2 linked regions of the Panacibacter ginsenosidivorans genome follow. Each later gene encodes a partner of the first gene's protein in a complex. Links are inferred from orthologs where the notes say so. Each region holds a gene or a part of one and is shown in the gene's direction. Other genes may lie near its edges.

The links. The genes of interacting proteins can lie anywhere in the genome.
Region 2: the proteins of secA (region 1) and secY are in contact, whole or in part, in a crystal structure (PDB 3DIN), measured with the Thermotoga maritima proteins. The link is inferred for Panacibacter ginsenosidivorans from one-to-one orthologs. Residues at the interface, in WP_004082002.1 of Thermotoga maritima: Glu261, Ala262, Arg263, Lys300, Ala301, Arg302, Thr303, Ile304, Ile305, Leu323, Tyr324, Asp325, Pro326, Val329, Ser330, Tyr333, Ile336, Lys340, Phe345, Val349, Glu363, Phe364, Tyr374, Ser375, Gly376, Gly377, Glu393, Ile395, Thr482, Ser483; in WP_004081795.1 of Thermotoga maritima: Glu108, Gly109, Glu110, Glu111, Ala236, Glu237, Arg238, Arg239, Ile240, Thr241, Ile242, Gln243, Tyr244, Ala245, Arg246, Arg247, Val248, Thr249, Gly250, Arg251, Arg252, Val253, Tyr254, Gly256, Ala257, Ser258, Thr259, Tyr260, Leu261, Pro262.

The regions. Positions count from the first base shown.
Region 1 is NZ_CP042435.1:2,124,525-2,129,385, reverse strand. Bases 243-4,152 are described here. They hold secA (preprotein translocase subunit SecA), read left to right. Parts: upstream 243-625; coding sequence 626-3,952; downstream 3,953-4,152. In the rest of the region: FRZ67_RS08890 (MORN repeat-containing protein), read right to left, coding at 1-171; FRZ67_RS08880 (XRE family transcriptional regulator), read left to right, coding at 4,215-4,861. UniProt on the Escherichia coli protein: Required for protein export, interacts with the SecYEG preprotein conducting channel.
Region 2 is NZ_CP042435.1:4,676,089-4,679,881, forward strand. Bases 683-3,524 are described here. They hold secY (preprotein translocase subunit SecY), read left to right. Parts: upstream 683-1,351; coding sequence 1,352-2,698; downstream 2,699-3,524. Other genes in these bases: rpmD (50S ribosomal protein L30), read left to right, coding at 683-766; rplO (50S ribosomal protein L15), read left to right, coding at 821-1,267; map (type I methionyl aminopeptidase), read left to right, coding at 2,907-3,524. In the rest of the region: rpsE (30S ribosomal protein S5), read left to right, coding at 12-533; more of rpmD, read left to right, coding at 584-682; more of map, read left to right, coding at 3,525-3,749. UniProt on the Escherichia coli protein: The central subunit of the protein translocation channel SecYEG. Consists of two halves formed by TMs 1-5 and 6-10.

The DNA.
Region 1 (4,861 bases):
TGATGCATATTTTGCAACACCCATACCATTTGCTTTACCGTTTACAACTTCACCAGTATAGGTATACAACAGACCCCAGGCATCTTTCTGATTGGTTAAAATACCCGTTTTTTGCGCATTTAACCCGAGACTGATGGCAAACACTACGGAGATAAACAAAAACTTTTTCATGCTGCAGAGATTTGGTTGATATTGAAATTTTTTGGTTAATCTTTTTGAAACAGCCTTTTACAGTGCTATAATACTTATGTTTCGTCGCACTCTCGCTCTTACCATTCTTCTTTGACGAGTCATTATAGAACGTACAAGTGAGTGACACAACCAACGATGCCCATTGCACCAGGTGCTTAGATCAAATTCAACTTCATTAAGACCCGGAAGCCTGTATACAAATCCCGGTTACATAAGTCTGTTCAGAATAAACTCATAAACGCATCTTTGGTTAATTATTGTCTAAACTGTGCATACTGTTTCACTTTTAGCTACACTCCGGGCAAATTGTTTACCTTTGGCGCCTTAAAATAAGACCTGCTGCCATTTTGACCATAAGCGCTTGATAGCATGATTTTTGGCAATGTGAAGGTCTTAATAAAACATACTATTATCAATACCCAATAACACGGATATGTTGAAGTTTATTTCGAAACTTATAGGCGGTAACAAAAGCGAGAAAGATGTAAAACAACTTGAGCCTATTGTGGCTAAGATCAACCAATACTTTCAGCAATACCAATCTCTTTCAAATGATGCACTGAGGCAAAAGACTCAGGAATTTAAACAGCGCATAGCACAGCATATCAAAGAAATTGATGATGTTATTGAAGGCAGAAAGAACACGGCAGAGTCTTTACCTGAATCTGACATACAGTCAAAAGACGAGATCTATACGGAAGTGGACGCGCTTAAAAAGGACCGCGATAAAAAGATTGAAGAAGCACTGGAGGAAATTCTTCCTGAAGCATTTGCAGTTGTAAAAGAAACGGCCCGCAGGTTTAAAGAAAATACACAACTGGAAGCAACAGCTACAGAACTGGACCGTGAGCTTAGTGTAAAAAAAGACTACATAAAGATTGAAGGTGATAAATCTTTTTTTAGTAATACATGGACCGCCGCAGGCGGACAGGTAACCTGGAACATGGTGCATTATGGTGTTCAGTTGATCGGTGGTATAGTATTGCACCAGGGAAAGATTTCTGAAATGGCAACGGGTGAAGGTAAAACACTGGTTTCCACATTACCTGCTTACCTGAATGCATTGGCTGGTGAGGGTGTTCATATTGTAACGGTGAACGATTACCTGGCGCGTCGTGACTCGGAGTGGAATGGAACAATTTATGAGTGGTTAGGATTAACAGTAGACTGTATAGATAAACATCAACCTAATACACAACAACGTCGCAATGCTTATCTCGCAGATATAACCTATGGTACCAACAACGAATTTGGTTTTGATTATCTCCGCGATAACATGGTGCATAATCCTGATGAAATGGTGCAACGTAAACATCATTTTGCGATGGTGGATGAGGTTGACTCGGTGTTGATTGACGATGCAAGAACGCCGCTGATTATTTCTGGTCCTGTTGGACACAGTGATAATACACAGCAATTTTTTGATCTTAAACCAAGAATTGAAAAATTGGTAGATGCTCAAAAGCGGGCTACCAATCAATTCCTGAATGAAGCAAAGAAAAAAATTGCAGAAGGTAATGATGACCCCAAAGATGGTGGCCTGGCATTATTCCGTGCACACCGTGGCTTGCCAAAAAGCAGTGCATTGATCAAGTTTTTGAGTGAGCCGGGTATTCGTCAGAAATTGCAGCGTACAGAAAATTATTATCTCGCAGATCAGCAAAAAGAAATGCCCAAGGCCGATGAAGAATTATATTTCTACATTGATGAAAAAAATAATTCTGTTGAGTTAACTGACAGAGGCATTCAGCTTATTACAGGTGCCGGTGAAGACCCTCATTTCTTTATTATTCCTGATATTGGTGTTGATCTTGCTTCTATAGATACAAATGCAGCATTGCCTCAGGAAGAGAAGATGAAGCAGAAGGAAGTATTACTAAATGAATATGGTGTTAAGAGCGATCGTATTCATACTGTGCAGCAATTACTAAAAGCATATACTTTATTTGATAAAGATGTTGAATATGTTGTTTTAGATGGCGCTGTAAAGATCGTTGATGAACAGACAGGTCGTATTCTTGATGGCCGCCGGTACAGCGATGGCTTGCACCAGGCACTCGAAGCAAAAGAAAATGTAAAGATCGAAGCTACTACGCAGACCTATGCCACCGTTACGCTGCAGAATTATTTTCGTATGTACCATAAATTGTGTGGTATGACTGGTACTGCGGAAACGGAAGCAGGTGAATTTTGGAGCATTTATAAATTAGATGTTGTAACCATTCCTACTAACGTTCCTGCAATCCGCACAGATGAACAAGATCTTGTGTATAAAACCAAACGTGAGAAATATAAATCTGTTATTGAAAAAATAGAAGAACTGCGTAATGCTGGGCGCCCGGTGCTGGTTGGCACTACTTCGGTCGAAGTAAGTGAATTGCTCAGCCGTATGCTGAAGCAAAAGCAAATTCCACACAATGTGCTTAACGCAAAGCAGCACGCAAGAGAAGCACAGGTAGTTGCAGAAGCTGGTTTAGCAGGTGCCATTACTATTGCCACTAACATGGCAGGTCGTGGTACCGATATTAAACTCGGGCCCGGTGTAAAAGAAGCTGGAGGCCTTGCTATTATCGGAACAGAGCGCCATGAAAGTCGTCGTGTAGACAGGCAGTTGCGTGGCCGTTCAGGGCGCCAGGGAGATCCTGGTTCAACTCAATTCTATGTATCATTGGAAGATGACCTGATGCGTATGTTTGGCAGTGAACGTATTGCTAAGGTGATGGATTTTGCCGGTTATAAAGAAGGCGAAGTTATCCAGCACAGTATGATCACCAAGAGCATTGAAAGGGCACAAAAGAAAGTGGAAGAAAACAACTTTGGTATTCGTAAACGTTTGCTTGAATATGATGATGTAATGAATAAGCAACGTACCGTTGTTTATACAAAACGTAACCACGCATTATTTGGAGAACGTCTTGCGCTTGACCTTGATAATGCATTTTACGATGTGGCCGAAGGACTGGTAAATACTTTTAAAGAGAACAATGATTTTGAAGGCTTCCGTCTTGAAGTAATCGTGAATTTTGGAATGGACACTGCTATAACTGCAGAGGAATTTAATAAAGAAAGCAGCACCAGCCTTTCAGATAAACTATACAACGAAGCATCCACAAATTACCAGCATAAACGCCAGGATATAGCTAAACGTGTGTTGCCTGTGTTTGCAAACATAAGACAAGGTCAGGGTGCACATATACAAAATGTGGTGGTACCATTTACAGATGGCAGAAGAGGTTTACAGGTACTCGCCAATCTTGATAAGACTTTATCTTCACAAGGTGCAGAAATGGTTAATGCGGTTGAAAAAACGATTACGCTTTCTTTTATTGATGATGCATGGAAAGAACATTTGCGCGCAATGGACGATCTTAAGCAAAGTGTACAAACTGCATACTATGAACAAAAAGATCCATTGGTTATTTATAAAGGCGAAGCGTACATGCTCTTTAAACAAATGGATAGCGGTGTAAATAAAGACATCGTAAATTTCCTTTGTCACGCAGATATTCCTGTAGAACAACGCCCTGCAGATATAAAAGAAGGTCGCGAACAAAAAACAGACATGAGCCGTATGCGCTCTAACAAAGCAGAAGTTGAAGCTGCCGGAGAAGATTATGCTGCCAATGAGCGAGATCAATATCACGATCCATCGCCGGTAAAACAGGAGCCTGTAAAGGTTGGTCCTAAAATCGGAAGAAATGATCCTTGTCCGTGTGGTAGTGGAAAGAAATATAAGAACTGTCATGGCCGCGAAGTATAGATGAAAAATTAATTGTTGTATAAAAGCCTTCTCAAATAACAGAGAAGGTTTTTCTTTTATGAGCCAGGCTTTATTACCGCTATTAAGGTTTCGTTGCGTCGCACACTTTTACATTCTGTTCTTTGTTGAGCAAGGATAAACAGTACAAGAGTGCGACGCAACAAAGAAACCATGAAATACAGTTGCCTAGCTCATGAAAAATCTCAGAAAAAATATTTTGACAAACTAAAAAAATTAGTAACTTGCGCTAAATGCATTAGCTATGAGTTATGCCGGAAAAAATCTCCGTTACCTGCGCAAGCTGCGTGGATGGACTCAGGAAGAGTTTGCGAACAAACTTAAGATCAAGCGTTCTCTTATTGGCGCTTATGAAGAAGAACGCGCCGAACCAAGGCTGGATGTTTTGGAAAATCTGTGCAATATTTTTAAACTAAGCCTCGATGAGCTTTTGCTGAAAGATCTTACAGCCTCAAAGGGCTCCGGTTCTTATTTAGACAAACGCCGCCAGTTAAAAATGGCTGCTGAAACCCAGGTCATACAATTTGTTCCTGTGAAAGCAGCCGCAGGGTATCTTGCCGGTTATGCAGACCCTGAGTTTATAGATGAACTCAATACGTTTACACTTCCCATGCTCGGCTCTGGTAATTTCCGGGCCTTTGAAATTGTAGGAGACAGTATGCTGCCTACGCCAAGCGGTAGTGTTATTGTAGGCGAAAAAATAGAAGATGTGGAAGATGTAAAAGCCAATAATACTTATATAGTGGTATCAAAGGGCGAAGGCATCGTTTACAAACGCATCATGAAGAATAATCGCCTGAAAAATAAATTAACTCTTGTAAGCGATAATCCTCAGTACTCGCCTTATAATGTAAATACCGAGGACATTATGGAAGTATGGAGAGCACAGAT
Region 2 (3,793 bases), 2.6 Mb from region 1 along the record:
AAATAATTAAGATGGCTAAAGTAAACGTAAATAAAGTAAAAGCCGGTGGCGACGTAGAACTTAAAGATAAAGTTGTTGCCATTAACCGTGTAGTAAAAACTACAAAAGGTGGCCGTACTTTCAGTTTCTCTGCAATTGTGGTTGTTGGAAATGAAAATGGTGTGGTTGGACAGGGACTGGGTAAAGCAAAAGAAGTGCAGGAAGCTATTACAAAAGGTATAGAAGATGCAAAAAAGAATTTGGTAAAAGTTCCGGTAATGCATGGTACTATTCCGCACGACCAGTTTGCAAAAGACGGCGCTGCAAAAGTGCTGATCAAACCAGCAGCTCATGGTACCGGTGTGATAGCAGGAGGTAGCATGCGTGCAGTATTGGAAAGTGCAGGTGTAACCGACGTATTAGCAAAAAGCCTTGGTTCTGCAAATCCGCACAACGTGGTTAAAGCAACTATCAAAGCGCTTACACTTTTACGCGAGCCTATACAGGTTGCTAAAAACCGTAACCTGAAACTGAGTAAAGTATTTAACGGATAATATTTGTTTGAAGTTTCAGCAATGAAGCTCTAAACTACAAACTGATTGAAATGGCAAAGATCAAAATAACACAAGTTAAAAGTGCAATTGACAGACCAGAGCGTCAGAAGCTTACTTTAAAAGCATTGGGCTTAAAGAAACTCAACGCTACAAAAGAAGTGGAAGCTACTCCGCAAATTCTTGGAATGGTGGAGAAAGTTCAGCACCTGGTTAAGATTGAAGAATTAGCATAACATAATTAAAAAGCGAGGGGCGATTCCCCGTTAAGTAAAAATCAAAAAGAGAACATGAAACTGCACAATTTAAAACCTGCTGAAGGTTCTGTAAAAAAAGAAAAACGTATTGGTCGTGGTGAGGCAAGCGGTAAAGGTGGTACTTCTACAAAAGGTAATAAAGGTGGTCAGAGCCGTGCCGGTTACCAGAGGAAAATGGCACACGAAGGTGGCCAGATGCCTATTCAGCGCCGTATTCCAAAACGTGGTTTTAAAAATAATAACCGCGTAGAGTATAAAGTATTTAATCTTGGCCAGATTGATCAGTTGAATGAAAAATATGGTTTCAATGAATTCAGCAACGAAACACTTTACATCAACGGACTTATAAGCCGCACAGATAAAGTAAAAGTGTTGGGTAATGGGGAATTGAAAGCTAAGCTCGCCTTCAAAGTAAATGCTGTTAGCGAGAAAGCCAAAGCGGCAATTGAAACAGCAGGCGGCAGCATCGAAATTTTGTAGATAAATTTCACGATATTTGCCGGACGCATCTACAGGTGCGTCTTTTGGTTTAAAGAAAGCATTCACGCATCTAATTCTTATTCAGTGAAAAAATTCATTCAGACTTTTAAGAATATTTGGAGTATCGAGGAATTGCGCAGCAAGATCATCGTAACACTTACGCTTATTTTTGTTTACAGGGTTGGAGCACATATTGTATTGCCAGGTATTGACCCTAACAAACTTTCCGATGCATCATCCACTTCAAACAATGGCCTGCTTGGTCTCTTTGATACTTTTGCAGGTGGTGCGTTTTCACACGCTTCCATTTTTGCATTGGGTGTAATGCCATATATCTCTGCCTCCATTTTTATGCAGTTGATGACCATATTGGTTCCGCAAATGCAGAAAGTACAGAAAGAAGGAGAGAGTGGCCGAAAAAAAATAAACCAGTGGACACGCTATCTTACTGTATTGGTTACTATACTACAGTCAAGCGCATATATAGCTTACTTAAAAACTCCGGAGTATGCTGCGGCAATGATAGAATCATTTAAACCTTATTTCCTGTACACAACCATTATTGCACTTACAGCAGGCACATTATTCGTAATGTGGCTTGGTGAAAAGATACAGGATAAAGGTTTGGGTAATGGTACTTCTATTATCATCATGGTAGGTATCCTTGCACGTTTGCCACAAGCATTCGGGCAGGAGTTTTCTTCCAAGTACACTGAAGGGGCTAAAGGATTATTGTCATTCACCCTTGAAATTGCAGTGCTTATTGCCATTATTATGGGGCTTATCATTCTTATACAAGGTGTAAGAAAAGTGCCTGTTAATTATGCAAAGCAAATTATTGGTAACAGGCAGTTTGGTGGCGCAAGACAGTTCCTCCCTTTGAAGGTGAACAGTGCCGGTGTAATGCCGATTATTTTTGCACAGGCAATCATGTTTTTGCCAACATTGTTCTCGTTCACTAATCTTGATTCTGCACAAGGTGTGGTAAAGATATTCAGCGATCACAGTAATCCATGGTATATGCTTATTTATGCTGTAATGGTAATAGCATTTACTTTCTTATATACGGCATTGATCTTTAATCCCAAACAAATGAGTGAAGATCTCAAGCGTAATAATGGATTTATACCGGGTGTAAAACCCGGACAGCCAACGGCTGATTATATTGGCGCTATCATGGATAAGATTACTTTACCTGGTGCTGTGTTCCTTGCGTTTGTAGGTATATTACCAGGTTTTGCTCAATTACTTGGTGTTACACAAAGCTTCAGCACATTCTTTGGTGGCACATCATTATTGATTATGGTGGGTGTAATTCTGGATACCTTGCAACAAATAGAAACACACTTATTGATGCGTCAATACGATGGCTTAATGAAAGGCGGACGTATACAGGGCAGACAGACTGTATCTCCTGCAAGCGGTTATTAATTTTTTTATTGCGTATAAATTATTCCAACCTGTCAGAAAACTGGCAGGTTGTGTTTTTTTAGAAATTTATTTTGAGCCGGACTTTTGAATAAATATCAGACTTTTGTTGCGTCGCACTCTTCATCTGTAAGATCAATATTGAACAGAACGTACAAGTGAGTGACACAACAGGCGACGCTATGAAAACCAAAGCTGGGAACAAAAAAATATGTCACGTAGAATAAATGGTATGATCATAATTAAAACAGAAGCAGAAGTAGCAATGATGAAAGAAAGTGCAATGCTGGTAAGTAAAACACTTACAGAAGTTGCCAAAGTTTTGAAAGCAGGGATGACCACGTTACAAATTGATAAATTGTGTGCCACATTTGTACGCGATCATAAAGCCATTCCTTCTTTTTTAAATTACCGCGGTTATCCGCATAGCATTTGTGCATCTGTAAATGATGTAGTGGTGCATGGGTTTCCTAATAATGAGCCTTTAAAAGAAGGCGATATTGTTTCGATAGATATGGGTGTGATCTTAAACGGCTGGCATGGAGATCATGCCTATACTTTTATTATTGGCGAGGCAGATGAAGCTGTGTTAAAACTGGTACGTGTTACTAAAGAATCACTTTACAGAGGAATTGAAAAAGCAATTGCAGGAAACAGGGTTGGAGATATTTCTAATGCTATACAGGATTATACAGAAAAAAGAAATGGCTATGGTGTAGTTCGGGAATTGGTTGGTCATGGACTTGGCAGAAGTATGCACGAAGATCCTCAGGTACCAAACTATGGAAAACGTGGCGATGGTAAAAAGCTTAAAGAAAATATGGTGCTGGCAATTGAGCCAATGATCAACATGGGTACCAAAGATGTATACACAGAAGATGATGGTTGGACAGTACGCACACGTGATGGTAAACCGTCTGTACATTTTGAACATGATGTTTGCGTGAAAAAGAACAAAGCACTAATACTTTCAGATTATCCAATTATAGAAGCTGCGGAACAAAACAATCCCAATCTTAATGTTTCGTACTATGCACATAGCATGACTATATAGTATATTAAATACACGAAAGTGTATTGTATATTTGAAATGTTTGC